DNA from 4 places in the Pseudomonas sp. 5.2 genome. Region 1 is predicted to be linked to each of the others. Evidence: riboswitches for the same ligand, from Rfam matches in the RefSeq annotation. Region 1 holds a riboswitch; each other region holds the start of a gene.
What was found. A riboswitch is a leader RNA that binds a small molecule or an ion and turns the genes downstream of it on or off. The one in region 1 is predicted to bind cobalamin.
Positions count from the first base shown of each region.

Region 2: another riboswitch for cobalamin. It lies ahead of AC5PZ0_RS12650 (CbtB domain-containing protein); the one in region 1 lies ahead of AC5PZ0_RS20095 (TonB-dependent receptor).
Region 3: another riboswitch for cobalamin. It lies ahead of AC5PZ0_RS08410 (ABC transporter substrate-binding protein); the one in region 1 lies ahead of AC5PZ0_RS20095 (TonB-dependent receptor).
Region 4: another riboswitch for cobalamin. It lies ahead of cobW (cobalamin biosynthesis protein CobW); the one in region 1 lies ahead of AC5PZ0_RS20095 (TonB-dependent receptor).

Region 1 covers NZ_JBYBHH010000013.1:179,361-187,217, reverse strand. The annotation lists gene nikA (nickel ABC transporter substrate-binding protein) at 1-535, opposite strand, end outside; cobalamin riboswitch at 755-961, shown strand; gene AC5PZ0_RS20095 (TonB-dependent receptor) at 1,070-3,208, shown strand; gene AC5PZ0_RS20090 (ABC transporter ATP-binding protein) at 3,255-4,040, shown strand; gene AC5PZ0_RS20085 (ABC transporter substrate-binding protein) at 4,037-5,005, shown strand; gene AC5PZ0_RS20080 (FecCD family ABC transporter permease) at 5,002-6,021, shown strand; gene AC5PZ0_RS20075 (alpha/beta fold hydrolase) at 6,042-6,947, opposite strand; gene AC5PZ0_RS20070 (hypothetical protein) at 7,162-7,395, shown strand; gene AC5PZ0_RS20065 (tellurite resistance TerB family protein) at 7,483-7,857, opposite strand, start outside.
Region 2 covers NZ_JBYBHH010000007.1:41,921-49,777, reverse strand. The annotation lists gene AC5PZ0_RS12680 (transporter substrate-binding domain-containing protein) at 1-2,233, opposite strand, end outside; gene AC5PZ0_RS12675 (response regulator transcription factor) at 2,245-2,859, opposite strand; gene AC5PZ0_RS12670 (DUF1272 domain-containing protein) at 3,081-3,323, opposite strand; gene cobM (precorrin-4 C(11)-methyltransferase) at 3,389-4,141, opposite strand; gene AC5PZ0_RS12660 (cobalamin biosynthesis protein) at 4,174-4,566, opposite strand; gene AC5PZ0_RS12655 (CbtA family protein) at 4,584-5,276, opposite strand; gene AC5PZ0_RS12650 (CbtB domain-containing protein) at 5,286-5,471, opposite strand; cobalamin riboswitch at 5,566-5,787, opposite strand; gene AC5PZ0_RS12645 (LLM class flavin-dependent oxidoreductase) at 6,066-7,166, opposite strand; gene AC5PZ0_RS12640 (LLM class flavin-dependent oxidoreductase) at 7,194-7,857, opposite strand, start outside.
Region 3 covers NZ_JBYBHH010000004.1:142,204-150,060, forward strand. The annotation lists gene AC5PZ0_RS08390 (carboxymuconolactone decarboxylase family protein) at 1-104, shown strand, start outside; gene AC5PZ0_RS08395 (GNAT family N-acetyltransferase) at 183-752, shown strand; gene AC5PZ0_RS08400 (outer membrane beta-barrel protein) at 878-1,624, opposite strand; gene AC5PZ0_RS08405 (acetyltransferase domain-containing protein) at 2,080-3,246, shown strand; cobalamin riboswitch at 3,275-3,473, shown strand; gene AC5PZ0_RS08410 (ABC transporter substrate-binding protein) at 3,601-4,611, shown strand; gene AC5PZ0_RS08415 (FecCD family ABC transporter permease) at 4,611-5,627, shown strand; gene AC5PZ0_RS08420 (ABC transporter ATP-binding protein) at 5,633-6,412, shown strand; gene AC5PZ0_RS08425 (pseudoazurin) at 6,430-6,864, shown strand; gene AC5PZ0_RS08430 (OprD family porin) at 6,861-7,857, shown strand, end outside.
Region 4 covers NZ_JBYBHH010000005.1:191,427-199,283, forward strand. The annotation lists gene cobN (cobaltochelatase subunit CobN) at 1-2,583, opposite strand, end outside; gene cobW (cobalamin biosynthesis protein CobW) at 2,587-3,654, opposite strand; cobalamin riboswitch at 3,755-3,968, opposite strand; gene AC5PZ0_RS10135 (glyoxalase superfamily protein) at 4,080-4,457, shown strand; gene AC5PZ0_RS10140 (hypothetical protein) at 4,454-4,813, shown strand; gene AC5PZ0_RS10145 (branched-chain amino acid aminotransferase) at 5,189-6,208, shown strand; gene AC5PZ0_RS10150 (response regulator transcription factor) at 6,367-7,047, shown strand; gene AC5PZ0_RS10155 (sensor histidine kinase) at 7,025-7,857, shown strand, end outside.

The DNA of each region.
Region 1 (7,857 bases):
CAGGTTTGGCCTGCGGGGAGCCGAAGCGCAGCGGGCGCACTTGGGCCAGTTCCATCAACGTTGGGTAGTACGGGTGCTTGAGCACCAGGCGCAAGGTCAGCCGGTCAGGGGCCTCGATGTGGTCGAGGGTGGTGACCAGCTCCATCCAGCGATGGCGTTGGCTATTGGCAAGGACGGCATCCAGGTTGGCCTTGGCAGCTGCAGCGTCGAATGGCGTGCCGTCACTGAAGCGCACGCCATCTCGCAAGTTGAAGGTGTAAGTCTTGCCATCGTCGGAGACTTGCCAAGCCTGTGCCAACCACGGCTCTACAGTGCCCGCCGAGGTGTAACGCACCAGCGGTTCATACACCATGGCCTGGGCGTACATCTGATTGGGCGAGTAGCCGCGTGGGTCGAGTGGGCCTGCGTTAACGGGCCAGGAATACACCAGCGTCGGGCTATGTTGGGGTGTGCTGTCTGCGTGTGCGCAGAGGCTCGCGGCGACCATCAGAATGCCCCAGAGGGCGGGCTTTGGTTTAGCTGACTGCTGCTTCACACGGGGTCCCCACTTCGACGGAGGCGTAAGGCTAAAGAGTGGTGGGTATGATGTCCATGCAAAAACTTCTTACTGAACGTTACAAAATGCCGCGCCAGAAAAGGCAATAGAAAGCCCTGGCGATGATTGAACCGTGACGCGTTCGCCCAGGGCCTGAAGTGGCGAGCTCAGGCGACCTGTTTGCCACAAGCCGGTTGACGCAGCGGGCTTTTGATGGTCATCTGCGCGCCTGTTTCAGGTGCCCCCTGCCGCCGTGCATGGGGTGAAACGGGAAGCCGGTTCGTCATCGTTCGATGATCAGTCCGGCGCTGCCCCCGCAACGGTATGCGAGCGAAGCATTCAAGACACCACTGTGCCCTGGCATGGGAAGGTGAAGGCTTCATGACCCTCGCGAGCCCGGAGACCGGCCTGAAGCATCGTTTGGCAAACCCGCGGTGGGCGGGCGCAGGCCGGTTTCCGTGGGCGTGCTCGCCCGCGATTCCTCTTTGCGTTGTTCCCCCGGGATTCTTTCATTCCTGCTTCAAGTGGAACGACATGTCCCGTTATTCGCTGTTCAGTTCTCTGCCAGGTACGCTGCTGCACGCCAGCCTGGTGCCCTGTGTTTTTCTCTCTGTTGCCGCCCACGCCGCCGAGGCGGACAACGCCCTGGCGCTACCGGCCACGGACATTACCGGCACGGCCGAGCACAACCCTCAGCCCGACCTGCATACCCCAGGCACCAGTGGCTCGAGGCTTGGCCTGACGCCGCTGGAAACCCCAGCCAGCGTGACCAGTATCAGTGCCGAGCAAATCCTCAAGCGCAACAACGCCACGGTGCAGGACGCGGTCACCCGTTCACCCGGCATCACCTTCATCGGCACCCCCGGTAACGGCGGCACGGCCTTGTCGGCCCGCGGCTTCACCGGGCACAGCTCGACCATGCAGTTGTACGACGGTACCCGGCTGTACGTGGGCGCCGGCACAGTGACCTTCCCGGTCGATACCTGGTCGGTCGAGCGCATCGATGTGCTGCGCGGCCCGGCCTCGGTGCTGTACGGGGAGGGCGCCACCGGTGCGGTGGTCAACGTCGTGCCGAAGAAGCCCTTTGAAGGCGAAATCCGCAATCACCTGCGCCTGGGCTACGGCTCGGATGACCGTCGGCAGATGGCCCTGGACAGCGGCGGCTCGCTGACCGACACCTTGAGCTACCGCCTGAACCTCAACAAGCTGGCCAGCAACGGCTGGGTCGACCGGGGCGATTCGCAGAGTCTTGCCATCAGCGGCGCGCTGCGCTGGCAGCCCAGCGATGAACTGAGCTTCACCCTCAGCCACGACTACGGAGACCAAGACCCGCAGCAGTACATGGGGACGCCGTTGGTGGACGGGCATTACCGCGAGTCGCTGCGCGATCACAACTACAACGTCGACAACGCCGAAGTGCATTACAACGACCAGTCCACACGGCTAGTCACCGACTGGGTAATCAACGACAACCTCACCGCCAGCAACCAACTGTACTTCCTCAAGGCCCAGCGCCGCTGGCGCAACGCCGAGACCTACACCTGGCTGCCAGGCGACCAGGTGCGGCGCAGCAGCTTCATCAGCATCAAGCAGACCCAGGAACAGCTTGGCGATCGCCAGTCGTTCACCCTGCAACATTCGCTGTTCGGCCTGGACAGCCAGACTGTGGTGGGCGCCGACTACAACACGATCCGTTTCGTGCGCAAGCACGACTTCGGCAACACCCTGACCGATACCGTGCCGCTGTCCGGTTCCGGTGGGGGCGAGTACATCAGCAACGACCCTTACCGCTCGCGCGAAGCCAACCAGGCCAAGCAGTTCTCGCTGTTCGCCGAAAACCGCACGCAACTCACCGAGCGCCTGTCGTTGATCACCGGTGCACGCCGCGACCAGGTGCACCTGAACCGCGACGACCTGGATGCCGATACCCGCACCGATCGCAGCTTGTCTGGCGACAACTGGCGCGCCGGCCTGGTGTTCGCGCTGACCGAGGACCTGTCGGTTTATGGCCAGTACGCCACCAGTACCGAAGGTGTGAGCAACCTGCTCACCCTCAACGCCACGCAGCAGCAATGGGACCTGAGCACCGCCAAACAGACCGAAGCCGGCATCAAGCACATGCTGCCTGACGGGCGAGGCGAGTGGACCCTGGCGGCGTATCACATCGTCAAGAAAAAGCTGCTGAGCACCGACCCGCTCAACCCCACGCTGCAACAGCAGGTCGGCCAACAGTCGTCGGACGGCATCGAGGCCACCCTCGAACTGCGCCTGCCGTATGACGTGCAACTGTCTGCCAACGCCGCCTGGGTGCGCGCGGAGTATGACGAGTTTGCCAGTGGCGCCAACGACTACTCCGGCAACCAGCCGATCAACGTGCCGCGCCGCTCCGCCAACCTGTGGTTGAGCAAAGACTTCGGCCAACGCTTCAGTGCCGGCGCCGGGGCGCGCTATGTCGACAGCCGCTACGCCGACAACGCCAACACCGTCGAGGTGCCCAGCTACACCGTGGTTGACGCCAACATCGACTGGCACGTGCAACCGGACCTGACCCTGGGCCTGCAGTTGAACAACCTGTTCGACCGCCAGTACGCCACCACCACGGGTAACAACGGCCGGCAGTGGTACCTGGGCGAACCGCGTTCGTTCTTCGTCACGGCTGACTACAGCTTCTGAGCCTGTCGCACCGGCCCCTGGCCGGTGCTTCCTGGAGGTGATGCCCATGACGCAACTGCACATCGAGGCCCTGGACTGGGCCCTGCTTGAGCGGGGACGGCCGCCGCGCCCGCTGCTGCAGGGTGTGGACCTGCGGGTGGAACAGGGCGAGTTCGTCGGCTTGATCGGCCCCAATGGCAGCGGCAAGACCAGCCTGCTGCGGTGCGCCTACCGCGCCAACGAGCCTGCCGAGGGCCGTGTGCGCCTTGGCGGTGATGACCTTTGGCAACGCAGCGCACGCTGGAGCGCACAACGCATCGCGGTGGTGCTGCAGGAGTTTCCCGACGCGTTTGGCTTGAGCGTTGGCGACATCGTTGCGATGGGGCGCGCACCGCACAAGGGCTTGTTCGACGGCGACACGGCCGAGGACGCCCGGCAAGTGGCCCAGGCACTGGCGCAAGTTGGCCTTGCCGGCCAGGGCGAACGGGCCTTTGCCAGCCTGTCTGGCGGCGAGAAACAGCGCGTGCTGCTGGCCCGGGCGCTGGTGCAGACGCCACAGCTGCTGCTACTCGACGAGCCAACCAACCACCTCGACCCACGCTACCAGCTGGAGCTGCTTCAGCACCTGCGTGGCCTGGGCCTGAGCATTTTGGCCAGCTTCCACGACCTCAACCTGGCGGCTGCGTTTTGCGATCGGCTGTACGTCATCGACGGCGGGCGCATCGTCGCCTGCGGTACGCCACAGCAGGTGCTGACCCCCGCGCTGCTGCTGCAGGTTTTCGGCGTCGAGGCGCTGGTCGACCCGCATCCCCTGCATCCCTACCCACGCATTACCTGGATCACCCGAACATGACTGTCCGCTACCTGATCGGCCTGTTGGCGCTGCTGACCGCGCTGCCTGCGATGGCCAGCGATTACCCCCTGAGCGTGCGCAGCTGTGACCGCGACATAACGTTCACCCAGCCACCGCAGCGGGTCGTGGTGCACGACGTGAACATGACCGCCATGCTGCTGCACCTGGGGCTGCGCGAGCACATCATCGGCTATACCGGCTTCACTGCCAGCAAGCACCGCGACCCGTGGGTGGATGCAGCGCTGCAGGGCGTACCACCGCTGGCCAGCCGTTACCCTGCCATCGAAACCTTGCTGGCGGCTGAAACCGACCTGTTCTTTGCCGGCTGGAACTACGGCATGCAGGTCGGTGGGCCAGTCACGCCCAGCACGCTCGCGCCGTTCGGTATCCCGGTGTACGAGCTGAGCGAGTCGTGTTCGTGGGTCATGGCCCAGCAACGGGCCAGGCTGGATGACGTTTATCGCGACCTGGGCAATCTAGGTCGGATTTTTTCCGTCGAGCCCCAGGCCGACGCCTTGATCGCGAACATGCGCACGCGCATCGGTGACGTGCAGCGCCGGGTTGAACACGCGCAGCCTACGCCCCGTGTGTTTCTGTACGACAGTGGCGAAGACCGCCCGACCACCTCGGGAAGGCTGGGCGTACCCCAGGCCCTGATCGAGGCGGCAGGCGGTCGCAATGTGATGGACGACGTGTCTGCCAGCTGGACCCAGGTGAACTGGGAGAGTGTGGTGGAGCGCGACCCGCAGGTCATTCTGATCGTCGACTATGGCCCGAGCAGTTGGCAGCAGAAGCGCGATTTCTTGCTGCGCCAGCCGGCGTTGAAAGACGTGCAGGCGATTCGTGAGCAGCGCTTCATCGTGCTGACTTATCTGGAGGTAACGCCCGCTGTCGAGAACGCCCTGGCCATCGAGAAGCTGGCTGCTGCCCTGCATCCGCAGCTGTTCCAAGGTGCCGTTCAATGAGGGTCGGGCACAGCCCTGTGGCCTACCGGTGGTTGATCGTGATGCTGAGCGCACTGTTGCTGGTGTCGTGCCTGATCGCCCAGGCATTCGGCCCCGCATCGGTACCGCTGGCCCACGTGGCCGGGATCGTCGGCCAGCAACTGGGCATCGCCGGGCCAGGCGAGTGGTCCCAAAGCCAGGCGCAGATCGTCTGGCTGATTCGCGCCCCCCGGGTTTTACTGGGGGCCTTGGTGGGTGCCGGCTTGGCACTGGTCGGCACGGCGCTGCAGGCCGTGACCCGTAACCCCCTGGCAGACCCGCACCTGCTGGGCGTCAGCTCCGGCGCGGCGTTGGGGGCGGTGCTGGTGATGCTCTACCTCGGCGAATTCATCGGCGCCTTCAGCCTGCCGTTGGCGGCGTTCATGGGCGCGGCGGCGAGCATGATGCTGGTGATCGCCGTGGCGCGGCGCCATGGCCGCATGGAAAGCGACCGCCTGCTGCTGGCGGGCGTCGCCGTGTCGTTCGTGTTGATGGCCGTGGTCAACCTGCTGCTGTACACGGGCGACCAGCACGCCGCCGCCTCGGTGGTGTTCTGGATGCTGGGAGGCTTGGGGGCGGCGCGCTGGCATGTCCTCTGGTTGCCGGCGCTTTGCGTGGTGCTGGGGCTGGTGGCCTTGCAGGTCATGGGGCGCGGGCTGAATGCGCTGATGAGCGGTGAGCAGACCGCAGTGAGCCTGGGCTTCAGCTGCCGACGCCTGCGCCTGCAGGTGTTCACCTGCACCTCGTTGCTGACCGGTGTGCTGGTGTCGCTCTCCGGTGCCATCGGCTTTGTCGGCTTGATGGTACCGCACATGGCGCGGGCGCTGGTGGGGGCGGAAAACCGCCGGCTGATGCCGGTGAGCGCACTGCTGGGGGGGATTTTCCTGGTCTGGGTAGACGTGGCTGCACGCACCCTGATCGCCCCGCAAGACCTGCCGATCGGCATTGCCACTGCGGCGCTTGGCGGGCTGTTTTTCATTGCCCTGCTCAAGCGCTGAACGGCGGTGGCAGGCGCCCGCTAGGGCTGCAGGAAATCAGTGACCACGTTGGCGAACGCTTCTGGCTGGTCGAGCATGACGAAGTGGAAGCTGTCGTCAATGCGCGTGAAGTTGATGTGCGGGGTATTGGCATAGGCGTTGCGGAAGGTCGCCTCGACATTGGCCGCAGGGATGCCGTACACCGGGTCATAGGCATAGACGACCTCGACCGGCACCTGGATGCGATCAAGCTCTGGGCGCAGGTCGGTGGTCATCAGTTCGTAAGTGGCTTGGGCCGTGGTCTGCCGATCCGAGCTTGTCGCCGCCGCAAGCAGCACAGGCCGGGCTGCTTCGCTTTTTACCAAGCGGGCAATGGATACACGCTGCAGGGCTTCAGCCTGCTCAGGCGTTGACGCCAGCAGCGAATCGCGGAATGCAGCCGCCTGCGGTTCGGCCGTCTCGCGGGTTGCGAAAGGGTTCATGAGCAGTGTGTAGAAGGGCAGGGCATCGACGATCATCAAGCGCGCGACCTGATCGGGGTGACGCGCGCCGAGCATCAGCGCCACCTCGCCACCCAACGAGTGACCAATGATGACCGGGGCCTTGAGGTGCTGGGTGCGGATGTAGTCAGCGATGGCCTCGGCCGTTGGCGCCACGACTTCTCCACGCGAGTCGGACACCGCAGGTGCGCCGGCGAAACCTGCGACCTGTACCAGGTGAAGGCGGTGGCTGCGCTGCAAGCGGGTGGCCAGATCACGCCACACCTCGCGGGAAGACGCCAAACCTGGGATCAAGATCACATCAGGGCCGCTGCCTTCGACCGTTACCGAAATGCGGTCTTTGTTCACCTGTGTCGGCGTCACGGGCGCCGGCTGGGTGGCCGATGCCGGGGCTGACAGCAGTGTGAACGCGGCGCCGAATGCCGCGAGGAGGGTGCGTGTACGCATGACATTTTCCTTTTGTCCTGTTCGCCGTCCGCTACTGCCAACGGGGTAAAACCGCTGGAGGATACCATCCAGCCTGTCTAATTAGCCTGCGGCAGCTATCTAATTCGAAGCGTCTGTACGGTAGCGCACAGACCGCTTGCGCCATTGCGCACAGGCTTTAACGGTCTGCATCCCAGGTGCAGCGGCTGTGAGGTTTCACTCAAGGCGTAAGGATATGGCGGACAAATACGTTGGAAAAAAAGTTGGGGTGGGTACGGATAATGTGGTCTACGTGATCAACATTTATCAGGATGAGACCGTTGAGCGCTCGCCCAATGGAATGATTCGGCATGAAGGTCCGGTGCATTATGAAATGCAATTCGGTGGGGCCGTGCGGCAGATATCGGAATCCGAATACGAAATCGCTAGCACGGGCGTGAGGGTCAGTGTGCAGGAAGGTGACAGCTAAACAGCACAACCTCACAGGCTGTTTACGCTCGGGGCCATGCCTGCGCGGGCTTCAGGTTAATGAAATCGCGCAGGCATCTCAGCCCGGTCAGGCGGCTCCCTTGGCCTGTTGTTCCAGGTGCACCTGCAAGGTCGGGTCGATTTGCAGAGCGCTGGCCAGTTCATCAAGGTAGGCCCGCTCTGCGGCCTGCTGGTCATCCACCAGCATCACGCTGGCCAGGTACATCTCCGCAGCCATGGCCGGGTCCTGTGCCGACTGTGCCACTTCGGCAGCATCGAGGGGTTTGCTGACTTCGTCATCCAGCCACTGCTGCAGTTGCGGGTCGCTGGTGTGACGTTTGATTTCTGCGTAGATCAACTGTTCTTCTTGCTCGTCGATGCGCCCGTCAGCTTTGGCTGCCGCAATTAGCGCGCGCAATATTGCATGGCTGTGGCCCTCGGCCTCGGGGCCGGACAATTGATC
Region 2 (7,857 bases), on a different contig from region 1:
CGGCAGGCGACAGGGTAAGGCTGACGTGCACTTCGCCGCGCTCGGTGAACTTGATGGCGTTGCTGATCAGGTTGGACAGTACCTGCTTGAGCCGCAAAGGGTCTGCCATCACCCAGCCAGGTGAGGTAGGCAGCGCGCTGTGCAGGTGCAGGCCTTTGATCCGCGCATTGCCTTCGAATACCCGCAGCGTGTTGCGCACCAGTTCGACCAGGTTGATCGGCACCGGCTGCAGGGTCATGTGCCCGGACTCGATGCGCGAGATGTCGAGGATGTCGCCGATCAACTCCAGCAGGCCAATGGCCGAGTCGTGGGCGGTCTGCAGGGTCTGGGTATCACAGCGGCCGGCGCGGCTGTCTTCCAGGGCCAATTCGAGCAGGCCGATCACCGCATTCATCGGTGTGCGGATTTCATGGCTCATGGTGGCCAGGAAGGTGCTTTTGGTCTGGCTGGCCTGTTCGGCATCGTCCTTGGCCTGGCGCAGCTGTTCGAGCAGGCCGCGGCTCAAGGCTAGCTGGGCTTGCAGGGCGTGCTGGGCGTCGGTGCGTTGGTGGATCAATTTGCGCAGGTAGGTATTCCAGAACACCACCCCGGCCAACAGCAGGGCGGACAGCACCAGCACTTGTAGCGCCAGCGTGCGGTAGTCGCGCCATGGGCTGTCACTGACCAGCGTGCTGGTGCGCCAGCGGTTGATCAGTTGGTCCAGTTCTTCGGGGGGGATGCTCAGCAGCGCCTTGTCGAGTATGGCCTGCAGCTGAGGTTGGTCCGGGGCCACGGCAAATGCCGCGATGGCTGGGCTGTCGTCCAGCACGCTGGCAATGCGCAATTGGTCCTTGAACACATGGTTGATGTAGTAGGTGGCGTTGATGTAGTTGCTCAGGGCCACGTCGGCGGCGCCACTGGCCACCGTCTCCATCAGGCCGAGGGGGTTGTCCACTTCGACCACCTTGGCGCGTGGAAAGCGGCGCTGCAGTTCTGCGCGCTGTGGCGAACCACGTACCAGGGCGACACGCTGGCCATCGAGGGCTTTGGCCTGCGCCGATGAGGTGGCGTCGTTGCGGGTCACCAATACCCTGGGGCTGACCAGGTAAGGGCGGGTGAAGCGCAGCTGTTTGGCACGCTCGGTGCCGTAGCCCAGCGCACCGATCATCTGCGCGTCGCCGCGCGCCAGGCGCTCGATCATCGCCTGCGCCGACTGGCTCTCGATCGGTTTGAAGTGCAGGCCCGTGCGCAGGGAAATCTGCTTGAGCAGCTCCAAGGTGATGCCGTTGGTACGGTGCTGCGCATCGTTGAACGTCAGCGGTGCCAGTGAGGTGTTGACCAGTACCTTGACGGTCGGGTTGTGGGCGATCCAGGCTGCCTCTTCGGCGGTCAAGGCGGTCAGGTGGCGCTCCAGCAGCAGGCTGGTGTTACCGCTGGTCCAGCGGCGCAGAATGGTCAGGCGCTCGCTCTCGGTGATTCTGGCCAAGGCCTTGTCGACCAACCCGCGCAAACGGGGGTTGTCGTCAGCCATGGCAAACGCAAAGGCACCCGGCGCCACCTGGCAGAAATGGTCGATCTTCAAGGTGCCCTGGTAACTCTTGCCAATAAAGAAGTCGGTGCTGATGGCATCGCCCAGGTAGGCGTCGGCCTCACCCAGATCGACCGCGGCAAGGCCAGCCAGGGTCGAGCGGTACAGGCTTAATTGCGCTTTGGGGTACAGCGAGCGCACGGCGCTGGCGGGCAGGTAGTGGTCGACCATGGCCAGGCGCAGGCCGTCGAGGTCGAGGGCGTTTTTCAGGGTGCGGCCTTCGCGGGTGACGATGACCGGCAGGTCGTCGGCGTAAGGCGAACTGAGGCCTAATTTGGCATCCGCCGCCTCGAAGGCGTTGGAGCTGCCGAGCAGGTCGATGCGCCCCTCGCGCAGCGCGGCGATGGCTGCGTGGCGGTTGTCGAAGCGTCGCACCTCGACCGGGATCCCCAACTGCTCGGCGATGATGCCTGCATAGTCGGCGCTCAGGCCTTCGTAATCACGTTCGCTGATGTTGATTTCGAACGGCGGATAGTCAGGCCGTGAGCTGCCCAGTACCAGCTGGCCGCGCTGCTGCAGCCATTCGCGGTCCTGGTCGCTCAGTTGCAAGGGCGGCGCGGCGCTGATCGAGCGCGCCAGCAGTTGCCTTGGCTCGCTGTCGGCGAACAGCCCGGGCGAACTGGCCACGCCGATGGCCAATAGGGTGATCGCCAGCAGGCGCTTCATGGCGACTGGGCTCAGTTGACGCTATTGCGTTTGGCCAGATCGACCATTTCTACCAAAGACTCGGTCTTGAGCTTGTCCATGATGCGGCCTCGGTAGGTGCTGATGGTTTTGGCGCTGAGGTTCATGCAGGTGCCTATATTCTTGTTGTTTTCACCGCGTGCCAGGCGCCGTAGCACTTCCATTTCGCGGTTGGACAAGCTGCCCAGGCGTATCGACTCACTCTCCAGCGAATTGCTGTTGACCGACATCTGCGGGAAGGTCGAATAGCCTTTTACCAAGGCCTTGAGCGCGAACAGCAGGGCCTCGTGGTCTTCGTCCTTGGTGACGAAGGCACCGATGCCGGCATCCAGGCAACGCCTCACGTACAGGTCGGTGGCCTGCCCGGTCAGCACCATGATCTTGGGCACTGGCTCCAGGCACTGAAGCCGTTTGATGACCTCCATGCCGTCCAGGCCGGGCAAACCGATGTCCAGCAGCACCACGTCCGGCCGCAATTCGCGTGCTGCCTGAGCCACTTCGCTGCCATTGGCAACTTCACCCACGACGTGAAAGCGCTCCCGCTCGAGCAGCAGGCGCAGGGAGAGCCGGACAATAGGGTGGTCGTCGACGATCAGGACGGTAGTCATGAAGAAAACTCCTGTAGGGCTGTGGTCCGCTTCCTGGAACACTCAGGAATACGTCTGCAAGGGGGTTTATCGGAAGCGCTGCAAGATACGGCCATTCCCTACGTTTGGTAATGCCGAGTATAGAGTTGTTGAATAACCCTGTAGGTGTTGTTGAAAATTCCTACAAAAACAGGGATAGGCACCGCCCGCGTGGCGTGGCGATGCCTATTTGCACAAGGCCGTTAGGCGCAAGCGGTGTGAGGTTTGCGCACGCGCTGGGTCGAGGCGGGGTTGTTGGCCAGTGCTTGGCCGACCCGTGGCGGGCGTGCCAGCAACTGGCCGGAGCAGTTGGGGCAGCGGCCGTGCAGGCGGGTGTCGGCGCAGGCACGGCAGAAGGTGCATTCGAAGGAGCAGATCAAGGCGTCTGGGCTATCACCCGGCAGGTCAGCGTCGCAGCACTCGCAATTGGGTCGTAATTCCAGCATTGGCGTAGCTCCAGGTGGCAGGGGGAACCTTGAGTCTGCTACGCCTGCGCTAACGCTGGCAATGCTCAGTCGCCAGGGCGATAGAGGTGCGCGTGCCCGGCACGGTACAAGGCCGATTCGGCGAAAGGCGTGTCACCCAGCACATGGCCGACAAGAATCAGGGCCGTGCGGCGAAAATCCTTAAGCGCCACGCGCTCGACGATGTCGTCAAGGGTGCCCCGCACCCAGTCCTGGTCCGGCCAGGTGGCGCGATGGACCACGGCAACTGGGCATTGCGGGCCGTAGTGCGGCAACAGTTCGCTGACAATACGCGGCAAGTTTTTTACGCCCAGGTGGATGGCCAAGGTGCTGCCATGGCGCGCCAGGTCGGCCAGTTGCTCGCCGGGCGGCATCGGCGAAGTGTCGCCAAAGCGCGTGAGAATCACCGTTTGCGACACCTGTGGCAGGGTCAGCTCGCAGCCCAGTAGGGCCGCACTGGCGGCAGTGGCGGTCACGCCTGGGATGATCTGGTAATCGATGCCCAGCTCACGCAGGTGGCGGATCTGCTCGCCGATTGCGCCATACAGGCTCGGGTCACCGCTGTGCACGCGGGCCACGTCCTGGCCGTTCGCGTGTGCCGTGCGCATGGCACTGATGATCTGTTCCAAGTGCAGTTCGGCGCTGTTGATCACGGTCACGGCCTGGTGGCCTTCGAGCACAGCCGCGGGTACCAGCGAGCCGGCATAGATGATCACTGGGCACTGGCGGATCAGGCGCTGGCCCTTGACCGTGATCAGTTCCGGGTCGCCGGGGCCGGCGCCGATGAAGTAGACCGTCATGGAAAGTCCTTGCGATGAAAGGGATGCTGCAATTATCGCCCGCAGGCCAGGGCGAGGGTAGCCGGCCCGAGCACTTGGCGTGTGACCCGCAGCCGGGCCGTGCCGAGGTGCTGGCTGGCCATGGCCAGCGCCGCGCTTTCTGCGACGCCCCAACAACCGCTGTGCGCATGGGCGATGGCCGAGCGATAGCTTAGCAGGGGTTCGTAGGGCTGAAGTTGCCCGGCATCGTACAGCAGCAAGGGCAGGCCAAGGCGTTTGGCCAGTTGCTGCAGGCCAGGTTCGTCGGCCTTGAGGGCGATGCTGGCGATACCGCGCAGTCCTGACAGCGCCAAGCCATGGTCAGCCAAGGCTTGGCGCAGCAGGTTTTCGAGGGTGTCCGCCGGGCAACCCCGGCGGCAGCCAAAGCCGGCGTACAGCGCCGGCAGGGTCGCGTCTAAAACCATCAGGCCTGGCTGGAGCGGCGGTACAGCCACGCGCTGAGCAGGCCCAGGGCCAGCCAGAAGGCGGCGTTGGTCAGCCAGCTGGCGACCTTGAACTGGGCTTCCAGGGCTTCAGGCGCGAGGCTTTGATGCACCTCAGGTTGCGGTGCACCGATGACATGCGGCAGTACCAGCAGCACGGCGCCTAGCGCTTTAACCAGCCAGTGGCGGGCAAATACCAACAGGGCCAGGCCCAGTGCGGTAGCGCTTGCGGTGCCGATCCACCAGGCCTGGCGTTGCCCCAGGTCAGCGGCAGCGGTGCCTGGCAGCTCTGGCGGCAGGCCCAGGGTAGGGGCCAGGCAGAACACGGCGAACCCCGCCAGGCCCCACAGGGCGCCGGTGCCCGCGCGCTTCGGTTCACGCAGGCTGTACAGGGCGACCAGTATCAGCGCGAAGCCTACCGCTACCACCAGGTTGCCCCCGGTGGTGGACAGCACGCGTTGCCAGCCGTCTTCAGGCGACCAGGCTTCGGCGCTGTGTTCATGGGCCGCGGCCCCTTCGGCGCCGTGTTCGTGATGCTCGGCAACAGGGGCTGCGGATTCGTAGGTTTCTGCTTCAAGGATCAACGGGGCAACCCAGAAGCTTTGCAGCAGGGTCAGCAGCAAGGCCGCGAGCAGCCCGCTGAAGCCCGCGGTACGGGCAATGCGCATGATCATGGGGCGTACTCAGTGGCAGGGGAAGGCGGCGCTGTGGCGGGTATCGTGCGCCGCGTTGTGCACGGCTTCGATGTGCGAGAAGCCGGCAAAGTACACCAGGCACAGGCCCAGCAGGCTGGCGCCGACGGCGATGACGACACGCTGACTGAGGGTGACGGGGGTGGCAATGCTGTGTTTGGCGCTGGTGACGGGCATGACGCGTTCCTCTGCTTTTTGTGGGCAACGGGCAAGCGCGGCAGCCCCGAACGTGATCCGCCCAGGGGAATGCGACAGCGCCCGCCCACCGCGGGGTGTTCATGAACGTCAGGCCGGTCTCCGGGCTCACGAGGAGGAGCAGGGCTCCTGAAAAGCGCCCCTTCCCATGCCAGATGACGCGGCACAGTGGTCTAGACGCTTCGCTCGCTTACCGTTGCGGGGGCAGCACCGGCTTGGTCGGGCCCTGGTCGAGGGCTTGCGACGCACCGGTTTCCCGTTTCACCCCCTGAGGGGCACCTGAACGCGAGGCATTAGGAGACCACGAGGCAGGTTTTCCGTCAATTGCACAGCGGTGTGCGCGTGAAAAGTATTTCAGAAGTTGTAGGCCAGCAATTTTCGGGTTTTGCAGTGCCTGGGAGGTCGTGCGCCGCCTGCGCGGCGCTTCGCAGCACAAGGCTGCTCCACATCGAAGCGGGCGCCAAGACATGTCACAGGAATAATTGGCCCGAAACAGATGTGGGAGCAGCCTTGTGCTGCGAAGCGCCGCGCGGGCGGCGCTCGGTCTCATAGGCGCCAAAAAAATCCAGCCATGCACTAAGCCGTCCGCGCGCTACGCCCAGCCTCCCGCTGCGCCACCAACCCACGAATCCGCGGAATCAGTTCCTGCCCATACTCCACCGCATCGCGCAACTGATCGAACCCGCGGAACAGGAAGGTGCTAACCCCCAGGTCGTAGTACGCCAGCGCCGCCTCAGCCACTTGGTCCGCCGTCCCTACCAGCGACGTCGAGTTGCCCGCACCGCCGCCCAACGCGGCAATCTCGGTCCACAGCCGGGTGTCATGCACCTTGCGCTGGCTGGCCAACTGCACCAGGCGCTCTGAGCCGGCGTTGCTCTTGCCGAAGTTCTTCTCGCGGCGGTTGCCCTGGCGGATGCCGATGCGCGTCTGGGCATCGGCCAGAATGCGCTCGGCACGGGCCCAGGCTTGCTCCTCGGTAGCCCCCAGGATCGGCCGCAGCGACAGGCTGAAGCGGATGTGCTTTTCACGCCCATAACGGGCTGCAGCCTTGCGCACCTTGGCAATACGCTCGCGCACCTGCTCCAGCGGTTCGCCCCACATCATGTACACATCGGCATGCTTGGCGGCCACTTCGACGGCTGCATCCGAAGCACCGGAGAAGTAGATGGGCAGCTGCTGCACGGGCTTGACCAGGGTCAGGTTGTCTTCCACCCGGTAGTGCGTGCCGTTATGGTCGAACGGTTCGGTGCGGGTCCAGGTGTCGCGCAGCACCTGCAGGTACTCGTCGGTACGGGCATAGCGGGCGTCCTTGTCGAGGAAGTCGCCGTCGCGCTGCAGGTCGCCGCTGTCGCCGCCGGTGATGACGTTGATCGAGGCCCGACCACGGCTCAATTGGTCAAGGGTGGCGAACTGGCGAGCGGCGAAGGTCGGGGCTTGAAAGCCCGGGCGGTGTGCGACCAGCAGGCCGATGCGCTCGGTCAGTGCGGCGACGTAGCTGGCCAGGATCAGCGAGTCGGGTGCGCTGGTGTTGACCGCCAGCAGCGCCTTGTCGAAGCCGCCGTACTCCTGGGCTTGGGAAAATGCCTTGATGAAGTCAAGGTCGACCAGCGGGCCGCGTGGTGCCTGTGATTCGCTACCTTCCTGGGGGCCGATGAGGCCAATGAATTCGAGGCTCATGGAACAGAACTCCTTGTTGGGGTGGGCTCAGGCAACGGCCGGCTGGGTGCGGCGCTGGGTGTTGCGGTTTTCCGGCACGCTGAGGCCGAAGTTGTCACGCAGGGTGGTGCCGGTGTACGCGCTGCGCACCAGGCCACGGGCCTGCAGCAGCGGCACCACCTGCTCGGTGAAGGACTGTAGGCCGTCGGGGAGCAGCGCGTTGATGATGAAACCGTCGGCGGCGCCCTGTTCGAACCAGTGCTGCAGGGCATCGGCCACCTGTGCCGGGGTGCCGACGAAGTCGCGGCGGGGGCGCGAGAAGCGCAGCGCCAATTCGCGAAGGGTCAGGCCTTCGTCGCGGGCCAGTTGTTTGAGCTGGTCCGAGGTGCCCTTGTGGCTGTCGTTGCCTAAAGTGCCGAGGTCGGGGAAGGGCGCGTCCAGGTCATGCTGGCTGAAGTCGTAGTCGTTGAACGGGCGGCCAAGTGCAACCAGTGCGTCCTCGATGCTCACCAGGTCCACGGCCTGCTGGTAGCGCTGCTCGACTTCCTCGGCGTCACGGCCAACGATAGGGCGGATGCCGGGCAGGATGAACAGCGCGTCGGGGTTGCGACCATGGCGTGAGGCGCGTTGCTTGAGGTCTTGGTAATAGGCATGGGCGTCGTCGAACGACTCGGGGCTGACGAAGAGGGCGTCGGCGTTCTGTGCCGCGAAA
Region 3 (7,857 bases), on a different contig from region 1:
AAGAGATTGCCGAAGCCCTTGGCGTGGCGGTGGCGATGAACGCCGGCGCCGCATTGGTGTACTCGGCACGCGCCATGGACGCAGTGGGCAAGGCCAACGGCTGACCCTGCGTGGCGTCGCCGCCCTTGCGCGACGGCGCCGCGCCACCCAGACTTGGCGGTCCAGCCATTGCAGGAACCACCATGATCCACATCCGCCCCATGACGCCTGAGGACTTCGAGCGTTTCTGGCCCACCTTCCAGGCCATTGTCCAGGCCCGTGAAACCTACGCCTTCGACCCTGCCCTGAACTTCGACCAGGCCCGCCAGTTGTGGCTGGAGATGCCCCTTCGCACCTGGGTAGCAGAGGACGACGGTGAGCTGCTGGGTTCCTACTACCTCAAAGCCAATGCTGCCGGCCCCGGGGCCCACGTAGGCAACTGCGGTTACATGGTCTGCGAGGCCGCGCGTGGCCGTGGCGTGGCCCGGATGATGTGCGAGCATTCGCAGAAGCTGGCGCGCCAGGAGGGGTTTCTGGCGCTGCAGTTCAATTCGGTCGTGGCCAGCAACGAAGTGGCCGTGGCGCTGTGGCACAAGCTCGGTTTCGAAACGGTCGGCCGCCTGCCCAAAGCATTCCGGCATGCCCGGCTGGGCTTGGTGGATTGCCTGGTGATGTACAAGTGGCTGGCGGATGAGCCAGTGGTGGAAAAACCGCCACTGTTGATCGGGCGCAAGAACATCGAGGCCCGCGTGTCGCGCCGCCGGGGGCGTTAGCCGACGTAGGAGCAGCCTTGCGCTGCGAAGAGGCAGCGCATGCACCATGCCGGTCATCGCCTGCACTGGCCCCTTCGCAGCGCAAGGCTGCTCCTACACAAACCGCGGTCTTGGCAAATCGCTGCTTAGAACGCCAAGCCGACTTTGAAGCCAAACTCATCACGCTTGAGTTTGGTGTTGTCCGCCACGGGCGAGTCGCCATCCAGCTTGTACTCGGTGCGGGTGTAGTAGACCCCCGCCTGTACCGGCATGCCACCCTGCTGGTTCATCAGCAGGCTGACCTCGGCATAGGGGTTGGTGCGGTCTTTAAGGTCCACGGTGTCACTGCCGAAATCATCGACCTTCAGGCGCGCACGGCCATCGAGGGTATGGCGCGCGCCCACCTCCACGCGCAGGGTCGACGCATCGAACTGGTGGTTGTAACCCAAGGCCGCCTTGGCGAAGGGCGACTTGACCGTGAGTTTGGTGTCCAGGTCGTTGATTTCGGGCTCGAAGCGCGACCAGCTGTAGCCGCCGCCCACGGTCACATCGACAAAGTTGCGCGCATCCAGTGCAGCACGCCAACCGAGGTCGAGATCGGCCTGGGCTTCCTTGAGTTTGTTGTCATTCTTCTTGCCGTACTTGGCCTCGGCACCGATCTGGTAGATGAAGCCGGACTCTGCGGTCATCTTGTTGCCGAAGGTGGCGAATACACCGCCCTGCCCCAAGTGTTCCTTGTCGGTTTCGCTGCCGCCTTCGAATTTGAAGTCGTTATAGGCACCCAGCAGGCCGAGGGTGAACAGCGGGTCGGTACTGGGCGCGGCGGTGGCGGCTAAAGGCGAAGCGATCAAGGCGAGCAGGCAAGTGTGACGCAAAAGGTGACGAGCGGACATGCGTGAAGTCTCCATGACGTGAAAACAGTGATAACGAGCGGTTCGAGAGACACGCTTTGGAGAAAGTTCGAAAAAAATCATTGAGAGCGTATGCCTTGGGCTATGCAGCGCCTATGAGATCGAGCGCCGCCCGCGCGGCGCTTCGCAGCACAAGGCTGCTCCCACAGTTGTTTCGGGCCAATTATTCCTGGGGCATGGGCGCGCGGCCCCTTGGTGCCCACCTTGATATCGAGCCGGACCAACAAGGCGGTCGCGCGCGCAGGCACAGGCGTAACTGGCCCGAAACAACTGTAGGAGCAGCCTTGTGCTGCGAAGCGCCGCGCGGGCGGCGCTCGATCTCATAGGCGCCACCCTCCTCAATTCCATGCACCCCCTCTAAAACCCCATTGCTGGCCACCCAGTTTAAGTTATAAGATAACGTTTCATTTGACACCCATTCCTACCAGCGACCTTCCATGACTAGCGCCAGCGCCACCCCCACCCTGCTTACCCAGCGCCTGCAGAGCATCGATGCCCTGCGCGGCCTGGTCATCCTGTTCATGCTCCTGGACCACGTCCGCGAGACCTTCTTTCTGCACCGCCAGGTCAGCGACCCGATGGCCATCGACGTCACCGACCCGTCGTTGTTCTTCAGCCGTACCCTGGCCCACCTGTGCGCGCCGGTGTTCGTCCTGTTGACGGGCCTTTCGGCCTGGCTGTATGGCGAAAAATACCAGGGCCGTAGCGATGTCTCGGCCTTTCTGTTCAAACGCGGGCTGTTCCTCGTGGCACTGGAGTTCACCCTCGTCAACTTCGCCTGGACCTTCCAACTGCCCCCCAGCGTGATCTACCTGCAGGTGATCTGGGCCATCGGCGTGAGCATGATCGCCCTGTCGCTGCTGGTGTGGTTGCCACGGGCAGCGCTGATCGCCCTGGGTGCAATCATCGTCGCCGGGCACAACCTGCTCGACAGCCTGCACTTCGGCGCTGAGTCGGCCCTGCACGTGCCGTGGGCGATCCTGCACGACCGTGGCTGGCTGGCATTCTCCGACAACCTTCGCCTGCGCACGTCGTACCCCGTGCTGCCCTGGATCGGCGTCATCGCCTTGGGCTACGGCCTTGGCCCCTGGTTCGCCCGTGGCAGCGACGCAGGCCAACGCCAGCATCGCCTGCTGCTGGCCGGGGTGATCGCACTGCTTGGTTTTGTCGTGCTGCGCATGCTCAACGGCTACGGCGAGGCACCCTGGAGCGGGTACCCGACGTTGACGCAAACGCTGATGAGCTTCTTCAACATCACCAAGTATCCGCCGTCCTTGCTGTTCCTGGCCCTCACCCTGGGCTGTGGCCTGCTGCTGTTGCGCGCCTTCGAGCGTGCCGGCCAGGCCCGCTGGATCAACGCCCTGGCGGTTTACGGTGCAGCACCGATGTTTTTCTACCTGCTGCACCTGTATGTGCTGAAGCTGCTTTACCTGGCCTGCGTCGCGCTGTTCGGCCACAACCAAGGGGATTACTTCGGCTTCGACGGCATCGGTGCCGTGTGGCTGGGCGCCGCCTTGCTCGCCGTGTCGCTGTACCTGCCGGTACGTAGCTTCGCCCGGCTGAAGGCGCGTCGGCGTGACATCACCTGGCTCAAGTACTTCTGAAAAGCGTTTTCACCCGGCTGCCTGATGGTCTACCATGCCGGCCGCCGGTTTCCACCACGGAATTAATAGGGAATCCCAAGCCCGCTAACGCGGGCCAAACGGAACTGCCCCCGCAACTGTAGGTGCCGAGCCTGCTCCATCGATGCCACTGGATAACCTTGTCCGGGAAGGCTGGAGCTGGGCCATGACGCACCAGTCAGGAGACCTGCCGGCGCAAAAACACCAACCGGCGGGGTGTCCGGGATGGCCATCTCCACCCTTTTCTGGGTGCTGCCCCCTGCCGCGTGCACGGGGCTCGGCGATGCCTGTCCATGCGTTCATTCCGTGAACCCTTCGATAGGAGATCGTCCCCTCATGCTGCCTCGTCTTGCCGCTTTGATCGCCGGCCTCGGCCTCACCAGCCTGGCCCAGGCTACCGCCACCCACTACCCGCTCACGGTCGACAACTGCGGCATGCCGCAGACCTTCGCCCACGCGCCCGAGCGTGCAGTGACCATTGGCCAGGCCGGCACCGAGATGCTCTACGCACTGGGGCTGGGCGACAAACTGGCCGGCACCTCGCTGTGGTTCAACAACGTGCTGCCCGAGTACAAGGCGCTGAACGACAAGGTCGAGCGCCTGGCCGACAACGACCCCAGTTTCGAGGCAGTGGTCGGCAAGCGTCCGCAACTGGTGGCCGTTCAGTTTGAATGGATGGTCGGCGCACAAGGCGTGGTCGGCACCCGCGAGCAGTTCGACGAGCTGAAGATCCCGACCTACCTGCTGCCGTCGGACTGCGAAGGCAAAGACAACCTGGTGGGCGCCGACGGCACCCGCCTGCAGGCGTTCCAGGTCGAGAGCATCTACAAGAGCGTCAACCAGCTGGCCGAAATCTTCGACGTGCAAGACCGCGGCGCCGCATTGAACGCCGACCTCAAGGGCCGCCTGGACAGCGCCAAGGCACAGTTGGCTGGCAAGGATTTGTCGAACACCTCGGCACTGTTCTGGTTCTCTAGCGCCGACTTGGATATCGACCCCTACGTCGCCGGCCGCCAAGGGGTGGCTGACTTCATGCTGCGTACCCTGGGGGTGCGCAATGTGGTCGAGTCCACCGAAGAATGGCCGACCGTGGGCTGGGAAACCCTGGCCAAGGCCAACCCGACCTGGTTGATCATCGCCCGCATGGACCGTCGCCGCTTCCCGGCAGACGACTACCAGAAAAAACTCGAATTCCTGCGCAACGACCCGGTTACCCGCAACATGGACGCGGTGAAGAACGACCGCATCATCGTCCTCGACGCCGACGCCATGCAGGCCGGCATCCGGCTGTTCCGTGGCCTGCAGACGCTGTCGACGGCGTTCGCCAGCGGTAAAGCAGCCCAGTGATGAGCCGCCTGTTGCCCTACAGCGCCCTGGCCCTGGCAGCCCTGTGTGTCGCGCTGGTGGCCGGCACGGCGATCGGCGAGAGCAACCTGGCGCCGAACGTGGTCTACCAAGTGCTGGCCAATCACCTGTGGCAGGCCGGTTACCCGGTCGACCCCATCGATGCCGGTATCGTCTGGAACTACCGCCTGACCCGCACCCTGGTCGCCGCCGCCTGTGGCGCCGGGCTGGCCACGTGTGGCGTGATCCTGCAGGCGCTGCTGCGCAACCCGCTGGCCGAGCCCTACCTGTTGGGGTTGTCGGCCGGTGCCTCGACCGGCGCGGTGATGGTCGGCCTGCTGGGGCTGGGCAGCGTCGCCCTGAGCATGTCCGGGGGCGCCTTCATCGGCGCGCTGGCGGCGTTTGCGCTGGTGCTGGTGCTGGCCCGCGCCGCTGGGCCGAGCAGCAACAACGCCCAGGTGATACTCGCCGGCATCGCTGGCTCGCAACTGTTCACTGCGCTGACCGCGTTCCTCATCACCAAGTCGGCCACCGCCGAGCAGGCGCGCGGCATTCTGTTCTGGCTGCTGGGCAACCTCAGTGGCGTGCGCTGGCCGTCCGTGTGGCTGGCCCTGCCCGTGGCACTGTTCGGGCTGGTGGTGTGCCTGTGGCATCGCCGCGCGCTGGATGCCTTTACCTTCGGCGCCGACTCGGCCGCGTCGCTGGGGATCCCGGTGCGGCGCACTCAGTTGTTGCTGATCAGTTGTGCCGCCCTGGTGACGGCGGTGATGGTGTCCATCGTCGGCGCCATCGGTTTTGTCGGGCTGGTCATCCCCCACGCCCTGCGCCTGCTGCTGGGGCCCGGGCATAGCCGCCTGCTGCCGGCCAGTGCGCTGGGCGGCGCACTGTTCCTGATCAGCGCCGATATCTTGTCGCGCACGCTGATCCCAGGCCAGGTGATCCCGGTGGGCGTGGTGACCGCGCTGATCGGCGCGCCAGTGTTCGCGCTGATTCTGGTCAGCAGAAGGGGGCGCCCATGACCGTCATGGCCAACGTGAAGATTGCTCCCCTGGCCTGCCAGGGCTTAGGGCTGCAGCTGGGGGGTAATCCTGTACTGCGCGACATCGAGCTAACCGTTATCCCCGGCGAAACGCTGGGCATCGTCGGCCCTAACGGCTCGGGCAAGTCGTCTTTGCTCAAACTGCTGGCGGGCCTGCGCAAGCCTGACAGTGGCCATGTCGAGCTGCTGGGCGAGCCGCTCACGCAGCTGCCACGCCGGCGCATTGCCCAGGCCCTGGCGCTGGTCGAACAGCAGGCGGATACCGCTGACGCCATCAGCGTGTACGACGCCGTTGCCCTGGGCCGCACGCCCTGGCTGTCGGCCCTGGCGCCGTTCAGCAAAGCAGACCGCGCCATCGTCGAGCAGGCCCTGGCTGACCTGGATGCCCTGCACCTGCGCACGCGCCTTTGGCATTCGCTTTCAGGTGGTGAACGCCAACGCGTGCACATTGCCCGCGCCCTAGCGCAACGCCCCCAGGTGCTGTTGCTCGACGAACCGACCAACCACCTGGACATCCAGCACCAGCTGAGCCTGCTGCAACAGGTGCAGGGGCTGCCGGTTACCACGCTGGTGGCCCTGCATGACCTCAACCAGGCGCTGACCTGCGACCGCCTCGCGGTGCTCGACAAAGGCTGCCTGGTCGCCCTCGGCAAGCCGCTCGACGTCCTCACCCCAGAGCGCCTGCTGAGCACCTTCGGCGTACACGCCCACTACCTTACCGACCCCTTCGACGGCGCACGCATTCTGCGTTTTCGCGCCCCCTGAACCAGGAAGTTCCCACCATGCTGTTGCGCCCTGTCGCCCTGCTGCTCGCCAGCACCCTGTTTGCCCCTGCCGCGCTGGCAGACGTGCACGAAGTGAAGATGCTCAACCGCGGTACGCAGGGCGCGATGGTCTACGAGCCGGACCACTTGCGCATCGCACCCGGCGATACCGTGCGCTTTGTGCCGACCATGAGTGGGCACAACGCAGCCAGTGTGCCGGGGTTGCTGCCGCAGGGCGCTGAGGCGTTCAAGAGCAAGCTCAACCAGCCCTACGAGCACACCTTCAGCGTACCCGGCATGTACGGTATCCAGTGCATTCCGCACCTGGCGATGGGCATGGTGATGGTGATCCAGGTGGGTGACGCGGCGCCGGCCACAGTGCCTGCCAGCCTGCCTGCACGGGCGAAAACCCGCTTCGAAGCGCAATTGCAGAAGCTGGGGGCCGGGCAATGAGCCGGCTGTTGCTGGCCCTGCCTCTGCTCGGGCTTACCCCGCTCGCATTGGCTGAATCCGCTCAGTCCCAGAGCAACGGTTTGGTAGAAGACGCCAGCTGGAGCATCCTCAACCGCAGCGTGTTCGACCAGCGCGACTACAAGCATGGCGGGCGCAACAGCAGTGCGCGCAATGCCTACAAGCCACGCGACGAACGTAGCGGCAAAGCTGAGGAATGGGCCTACGGTTTGATGGGGACCTTGCAGTCTGGCTTTACCCAAGGCCTGATCGGCGTCGGTGTCGATGCCCACGCTTATCTGGGCGTACAGCTCGACAGCGGCGGTGGCCGTGCCGGCAAGGCGCGCTTGCTGGGCATCGACAACGACGGGCACCCGAAAAACGAATACAGCCGAGCAGGCGCAGCCTTGAAGATGCGGGTGTCGAACACGGTGCTGTCGTACGGCGAGCAGCGGGTGAAAACCCCAGTTTTCAGTTCGTCCGACAGCCGCTTGCTGCCCGAGACCGCGACGGGGTTTTTCCTCACCAGCAACGAGATCGACACGCTTCGGCTGGTGGCCGGCCACTTCAATGAAAACGCGGATCGCAACGCTTCAAGCCACGATCAAGGGTTCGTGGTGAACTATTCCAATGGCCGCCAGGGCAATGCCTTCGACCTGGCCGGCGTGGTCTGGAACCCCGGCGCGGCCTTCAGCGGCAGCCTATATACCTCGCGCTACGAGGACAGCTGGAACCAGCACTACCTGGGCAGCACCCTGACCCACGCACTGGATGACCGGCGCAGCTTGAGCCTGGACCTCAACCTGTACCGCACCACCGACACCGGCAAGGCGCTGTCCGGGCGCATCGACAACACCACCTGGAGCCTGGTGTCGCGTTACAACCAGGGGCCGCACGGGTTCAGCCTGGGCTGGCAGCAGGTAGACGGCAATACACCGTTCGACTATGTGACGCGGGGCGCGATCTATATCGCAAACGCCGTGCAGATGTCGGACT
Region 4 (7,857 bases), on a different contig from region 1:
ATAGAAGTTGCGCCCGGTCGGCAGTACATCCAGGCGACCGCGGCTTGGCGCGCCACTCGGGCCGGCCGGCACGAAACGGCCGGCCAGGGCCGCCAGCAGGCCGTTGATCTCGGCCGCACCACAAGCATCCAGGCTCGGCGCCACCGCGTCACACAATGCCTGCACTACATCACGTACCGGTTGCCACTCGCTCAGGGCTGGCAGTACCAGCGTGCCACCAAGCGCCTGCTCTATCACCTGCAAGGCCAGCAGTTCTAGGCGCTCGCGGGTATCGCCACAGGTGCGCCATGGCGCGTCGCTGATCGCCTGCAAAGGCCCAGGCCGCAGCCCCTGCCACGGCTGCCCAAGGTCGCAATCGAGCGGGTCGAAGCCCGGCACCAGGGCCTTGGCCAGTGCACGCAACAGGCTGGCATTGCCACCCCGGCCGTCACCGCGCTCCACACGCAGCAAGGCCAACAGGGTGTCCAAACGCAGCCGGCCCTCGGGCGACTGGCCAAACACGTGCAAGCCATCGCGAATCTGCGATTCCTTCAGGTCACACAGGTAGGTGTCCAGACGCGGCAGCCACACAGCGGCATCGTCCAGCTGCCCTTCCAGTTGCAGTTCCCGGTCGATGTGGTTGGCCTTGACCAGCTCAAGAATGTCGCGCTGCAGCTCGCGGGCACGCCGCGGGTCGAGCAGCTGCGCCTCGTAGAATTCGTCCGCCAGTTGTTCCAGGTGACGCAGCGGGCCATAGGTTTCGGCGCGGGTCAGCGGCGGCATCAGGTGGTCGATGATCACCGCCTGGGTTCGGCGCTTGGCCTGGGCGCCTTCACCCGGGTCGTTGACGATGAACGGGTAGATGTTCGGCAGCGGGCCCAGCAGCGCGTCGGGCCAGCATTGCGCAGACAACCCTACCCCCTTGCCAGGCAGCCACTCCAGGTTGCCGTGCTTGCCGACATGGATCACCGCGTCGGCGGCAAAGGCATGGCGCAGCCAGAAGTGAAACGCCAAGTACGCGTGTGGCGGCACCAGGTCAGGGTCGTGATACACCGCGCTTTGATCGACCTGATAGCCCCGCGCCGGCTGGATGCCGACGAAGGTCAGGCCATAGCGCAAGCCCGCAACCATCAAGCGGCCACTGCGGTACATCGGGTCTTGCTCCGGCGGCCCCCAGCGCTCCAGCACTGCCTGGCGGTTGACTTCAGGCAGGCGGGAAAAGGCTGCCTGGTAGTCATCCAGGCTCAGGCTTTGCGCGCACGGGCGTTGGTCCAGGTGATCGAGGTCATTGGTCACGCCGCCCAGCAACTGCTGGATCAACTGCGTGCCAGTGCCTGGCAGGCCCGCCAACGGATACCCTTCGGCCTGCAGTGCCTTGAGGATATTCAAGGCCGCTGCCGGCGTATCCAGCCCTACCCCGTTGCCGATCCGGCCGTCACGGGTCGGGTAGTTGGCCAGCACCAGCGCTACGCGCTTCTGGCCATTGGCTAACCGGGCCAGCTCTACCCAGCGCCGAGCGAGCTCGGCGACAAAATCCATACGCTCGGGGTGAGCACGGTAACAGACTACGTCAGACTGGCTGCGCTCACTGCGCCAGGCCATGTCCTTGAAACTGACCGGGCGGGTGATGATTCGCCCGTCCAGCTCCGGCAAAACGATATGCATGGCCAGGTCACGCGCGCCCAGGCCCTGCTCGCTGGCTTCCCACGCCGGTTGGTTGTCCTGCGCGCAAATGGCCTGCAACACCGGGATGTCGCGGCGGAACGGGCGCAGGTTGGGGCGTTCGGGGCTGGACAAGGCAAACCCCGTGGTATTGATCAAGACCTCGGCGCCGACTTCGTCCAGCCAGGCTTCGACCTGTTCGAAGCAGGCGCTTTCCTTGAGGCTGGCCACGGCAATCGGCAAGGGGTTGAGCCCCGCCGCCAGCAAACGCTCGCAAAAGACGTCGATGAACGCGGTGTTGGCCGCTTGCAGGTGTGACCGGTAGAACAGCAACGGTGCTACCGGATGCTCCGGGTGCCACTGCGCGTACCAGTCCTCAAGCAGTGCACTGCCTTTGGTCGGGTGATACACCGAGGTGCGTGGCAGTGGCTGCGGCTCGTCCCAGCCATAGTCACGGCCCAGCCATTGGTTGGCCAGGCAGTTGAACAGGTTGAGGGCGTTGGCCTTGCCACCCTGGCGCAGGTAGTGCCAGAGGCGTTCGGCCTGATCGCCGGTCACGGTGCCCAGGCCGGTCAGCTCAGGGTCCGGGCGGTCATCGCCCGGCACCAGGATCAACTGCACGCCGCGGGCCGCCAGGGCGACCAGTTGCTCGACGCCATAGCGCCAGTAGCCAACGCCCCCGTGCAGCGACACCAAAATGACCTTGGCATGGCGCAGCACCTCGTCGACATACAGGTCGACCGAGGCGTGGTTCTGCACCTGCATCGGGTTGGCCAGGCGCAGGCTGGGGTAGTCCTCGGGCAATTGCTCGGCGGTATCGGCAAGCAACGCCAGGTGTGAATCGCCGCTGCAGAGGATCACCAGTTCGGCGGGTGTCTGGCCGAGGTCGGCAATGCTGTCATCCGGCACGAAGCCGCCGGGCTGGGTCCGCAGCAGGTGCATGGGTCAGGCGCCCAAGGCCTGGCGCAAACGCGCTTCGAGCTGCACGGCATCCAGGTCCTGACCGATCAGCACCAGGCGTGTGATACGCGGTTCGTCGGCACGCCAGGCGCGGTCGAAGTGCTTGTCGAAGCGGGTACCCACGCCTTGCACCAGCAGGCGCATCGGCTTGCCCGGGATGGCGGCGAAGCCTTTGGCGCGCAGGATGCCGAACTCGACCACCAACTGGGTCAGGGCATCGAGCAACAGGCTTTCGTCGGCTTCTGGCAGGTCGATGGAGATCGAATCGAAGGCGTCGTGGTCATGATCGTCGTGATCATCGCCATCGTGGTGCGAATCGTGGTGGGTACGGCGGCCATCGATGTGCACCTCGGACTCGGCGCCCACGCCCAGCAGTACGTCCAGTGGCAGACGGCCACTGCTGGCCTCGATCACCTTGACCGCGGGCGGCAGCTCTTCGGCCACCTCGGCGCGGACCTTGGCCAGGCCTTCGGCGTCGATCAGGTCGGCCTTGTTCAGCACCACCAGGTCGGCACTGGCCAATTGGTCAGCGAACAATTCGTGCAGCGGCGACTCGTGGTCCAGGTTCGGGTCGAGCTTGCGCTGTGCGTCCACCTGGTCTGGGTAGGCGGCAAAGGTGCCGGCCGCCACAGCCGGGCTGTCGACCACGGTAATGACCGCATCGACGGTGCAGGCGTTACGGATTTCTGGCCACTGGAAGGCCTGTACCAACGGCTTTGGCAGCGCCAGGCCACTGGTTTCGATGAGGATGTGGTCAAGGTCGCCACGGCGTGCGACCAACTCGCGCATGACTGGGAAGAACTCTTCCTGCACGGTGCAGCACAGGCAGCCATTGGCCAGCTCGTACACGCGGCCGCTGGCCTCTTCTTCGGTGCAACCGATGCTGCACTGTTTTAGGATCTCGCCATCGATGCCCAGTTCGCCAAATTCATTGACGATCACCGCGATACGGCGGCCTTGGGCGTTGTCGAGCATGTGGCGAAGCAAGGTGGTCTTGCCCGAACCGAGGAAGCCGGTAACGATGGTGACGGGGAGTTTGGCCAGTGTTTTCATGTCGCGATGCCCTTGGCAAGATGGCGCGGGCATGCAGGACGAAAGCCACGGGCCAGGTCGGCCGGGCTTGTTCGCCACCGGATCACCCCGCCCGGTTGAAAGTCGAAATCGCCTCGAGGCAGGTCTCCTGGCTCGCACCGTACCTGCCATGCTTTGAATAGCAGGGCTGGAGGGCGCGACGCCTTCCCGCGCGGTTACGCAGTGGCTGTGTCGACCCGTTGTCGGTGCTTACAGTTGCGGGGGCAGCCGCGGCTTGTACCGCGTTCCCGTCTTAGCTTCGGCCTGGCCGAAGAACCTCGAAGTGGCAAGGCTACGCAGTGGCTGGCAGGTGGTCAACCATTGCCGTCGGCCATTGCGCGACTGACGCACAGGCATTGGCGCATCTGCGCTACAGTTGCACCTTCATCAACGGCCAAGGACGCCCTATGCCGCTCGCCCCCGCCATCCCGGTACTGCGTATTTTCTCGGTCGAAAAAGCCAAAGAGTTCTACCTCGACTTCCTCGGCTTCAGCCTGGACTGGGAACACCGCTTCAGCCCTGACCTGCCCCTGTACGCGCAAATCCACCGCGACGGGTTGATCCTGCACCTAAGCGAACACCACGGCGATGCCACCCCGGGTTCGACCGTGTTCGCCCGCCTCGACGACCTGCGCGCCCTCGAGCGCGAACTGCAGGCCAAACGCTACGGCTACGCCCGGCCCGAAGCCGAACGCCTGGACTGGGGCCTGCAGATGCAGGTCCATGACCCGTTTGGCAACCGCCTGCGCTTCTGCCAGCAGATCGATGATGAGGCCGCGCAATGAAGGCCATGGGCAAGCGCGAAATGGCACGCGTGGAGCGTGAGCTGGTGGTTTGCCTGACGGACGCCTGCGAAACGGCCAAGGCAGAGATTGTCGGGTTCACCTGGCTTACCCATCACCTTGACCCCGACAGTTTTCCTGCCAGCCTGCGCATTACCTGGGTATTCGAGCGCGAGGCAGACAAGGCTGCAGCGCTGGCTGGGGTGGCTAAAGCGCGGATGCTGGCGTTGACCTGTCAGGCGCTTGATGAAGTGGGGATACGGCTGGACCACCCGGCCTGGCATGTGCGGTTTGACAGTGAAGAGGCTTGTAGTCGGAGCCACGGCGGGGATTGGGGTAAGCGGTTGCGGGGGCGCTGAGATAGAAGTAGTGGCCCGGGTGTATGGCGGAGGGTCTTCGGCGCTCTCGAGATCGAGCCCCGCCTGCGCGGGGCTTCGCAGCACAAGGCTGCTCCTACAGTCTGTTTCGGGCCAGTATCGAGGCGGGCGTCAATGCCTCAGGAATAATTGGCCCGAAACTGACTGTAGGAGCAGCCTTGTGCTGCGAAGCGCCGCGCGGGCGGCGCTCGATCTCAAGGGCGGCGCAAAACCCCGGACATACGCCCTCCCCCCACCCAATCGCACGCTGTTTCGTGACTGGCCGTTCCCGATCCGCGGCGGATGTATTATCGTGGCGTGGTGCGCATATAACAGCAGCCCGAGCGATCGGGCATCTGCAAGACAATCGAGGGTGTCATGAGTAACGAGAGCATTAACTGGGACAAGCTGGGTTTCGACTACATCAAGACCGATAAACGCTACCTGTCCGTATGGCGCAATGGCGAGTGGGACAAGGGCACCCTGACCGAAGACAACGTACTGCACATCAGTGAAGGCTCCACTGCCCTGCACTACGGCCAACAGTGCTTCGAGGGCCTGAAGGCCTACCGTTGCAAGGACGGCTCGATCAACCTGTTCCGCCCGGACCAGAACGCCGCACGCATGCAGCGCAGCTGCGCCCGCCTGCTGATGCCACAGGTGCCGACCGATGTGTTCATCGAGGCGTGCAAGCAAGTGGTCAAGGCCAACGAGCGTTTCGTGCCGCCCCATGGCAAAGGCGCCCTGTACCTGCGCCCGTTCGTGATCGGCACCGGTGACAACATCGGCGTGCGCACCGCCCCCGAGTTCATCTTCTCGGTCTTCGCTATCCCGGTTGGCTCGTACTTCAAAGGCGGCATGAAGCCGCACAACTTCCAGATCTCCAGCTTCGACCGTGCCGCCCCACAAGGTACCGGCGCGGCCAAGGTCGGTGGCAACTATGCCGCCAGCCTGCAGCCGGGCGCTGAAGCCAAGAAAAACAACTTCGCCGACGCCATCTACCTCGATCCGCTGACTCACACCAAGATCGAGGAAGTCGGTTCGGCCAACTTCTTCGGCATCACCGCCAACAACGAGTTCGTCACTCCGAAATCGGCATCCGTGCTGCCAGGCATCACCCGCCTGTCGCTGATGGAACTGGCGTCCTCGCGCCTGGGCCTGAAAGTGATCGAAGGCGATGTAGAGATCAACCACCTCGACCGTTTCATCGAAGCAGGCGCTTGCGGTACCGCTGCGGTAATCACCCCGATCGGTGGCATCGAGTACAACGGCAAGCTGCACGTCTTCCATGACCTGGAAAAAGTCGGCCCGGTAACCCAAAAGCTCTACAACGAGCTGACCGGCATCCAGAGCGGGGACGTCGAAGCACCGGCAGGCTGGATCGTCAAGGTCGCCTGAGGCGCTTTGCAAGCCTGACAAAGGGGCATGCCAGATGATGGCATGCCCTTTTTTTTGGCTGCTGGGTCGGGCCCGAACCGCCAGATGAATTTTTCTTAAATCGCCGTTTGTCTATTCTTTGGCACAATCAAGCCTCTATTCGCCGCCCAGGAACCAGCATGCCACGCGTACTGACCATCGAAGACGACGCCGTCACCGGCCAGGAAATCGTCGCCGAACTCTCCAGCCACGGCCTGGACGTGGATTGGGCCGACAATGGCCGGGAAGGCCTGGCCAAGGCGATTGCCGGTGGCTACGACCTGATTACCCTGGACCGTATGCTGCCCGAAGTCGATGGCTTGACCATCGTCACGACCTTGCGCAACCTGAAAATCGCCACGCCGATCCTGATGATCAGCGCCCTGTCCGACGTTGACGAACGCGTGCGTGGCCTGCGTGCCGGGGGGGATGACTACTTGACCAAGCCGTTCGCCTCGGACGAAATGGCCGCCCGTGTCGAGGTGCTGCTGCGCCGCAACAGCGTGCCGATGACCCAGACCCGCCTGCAAGTCGCCGACCTGCAACTGGACCTGATCAGCCACGAAGCACGCCGCGGCGAGCACACCCTCAATCTGCTGCCGACCGAGTACAAACTGCTCGAATACCTGATGCGCCACAGCGGCCAGGTGATCACGCGGATGATGATCTTCGAAGAAGTCTGGGGCTATCACTTCGACCCGGGCACCAACCTCATCGACGTCCACATCGGCCGCTTGCGCAAGAAGATCGACTCGCCCGGCCAATCGCCGCTGATCCGTACGGTACGGGGCTCCGGCTATGCCATTGCTGAACCCGTCTAAGGGCTGGAGCTCGTCAACCAGCCGCTTGCTGGCACTGTACAGCTTTCTGTTCGTGGCCTGGAGCAGCATCCTGATGGGGGTGCTGTACTTCGAGGTCTCCAGCTACCTGAACAAACTGACCCGCCATTCCATGCTGCAGCGCCAGCACCTGTTCGCACACATGAGCGGCAAGCAACTGGACGACGCCTTGATTGCCAGCCAGGCCTTCGAGGAACGCAGCTTCGATGCCTACGGCCTGTTCGATGCCCAGCTCAACCCGCTTGGCGGCCGCCTGCGCACGCTGCCTTCGGAGCTAGGCTTGGACGGCAAGGTGCATGAGCTCAAACGCTGCCTGGACGCCGATGACCCGCACATGCCACGCGACAGCTGCGACGCCGTGGCCATCAAAGTGCAGGATGGCCGCTGGCTGGTGCTGGTACGGGACAATGGCTCGTTGTTCGTGGTCACGCGGATCATCCTGCATGCCCTGCTCTGGGGTATTTCCCTGACCTTGATCCCCGGGTTTGCCGGCTGGTACCTGCTGCGCCGCAGGCCGCTCAAGCGCATTCGCGCGATTCAGGCCCAGGCCGAGTTGATCGTCGCCGGCGACCTCACCCACCGGCTGCCGCTGTCAGCCCGTCGCGACGAGCTGGACATGCTTGCCGCCATCGTCAATGCCATGCTCGACCGCATCGAGCGGTTGATGCACGAGGTCAAGGGGGTGTGCGACAACATTGCCCACGACCTGCGCACGCCGCTGACCCGCCTGCGCGCGCAGCTGTACCGAATCCGCCAGCAGAGTGCCACCGACTCGGCGCAGGCCGAGGCGCT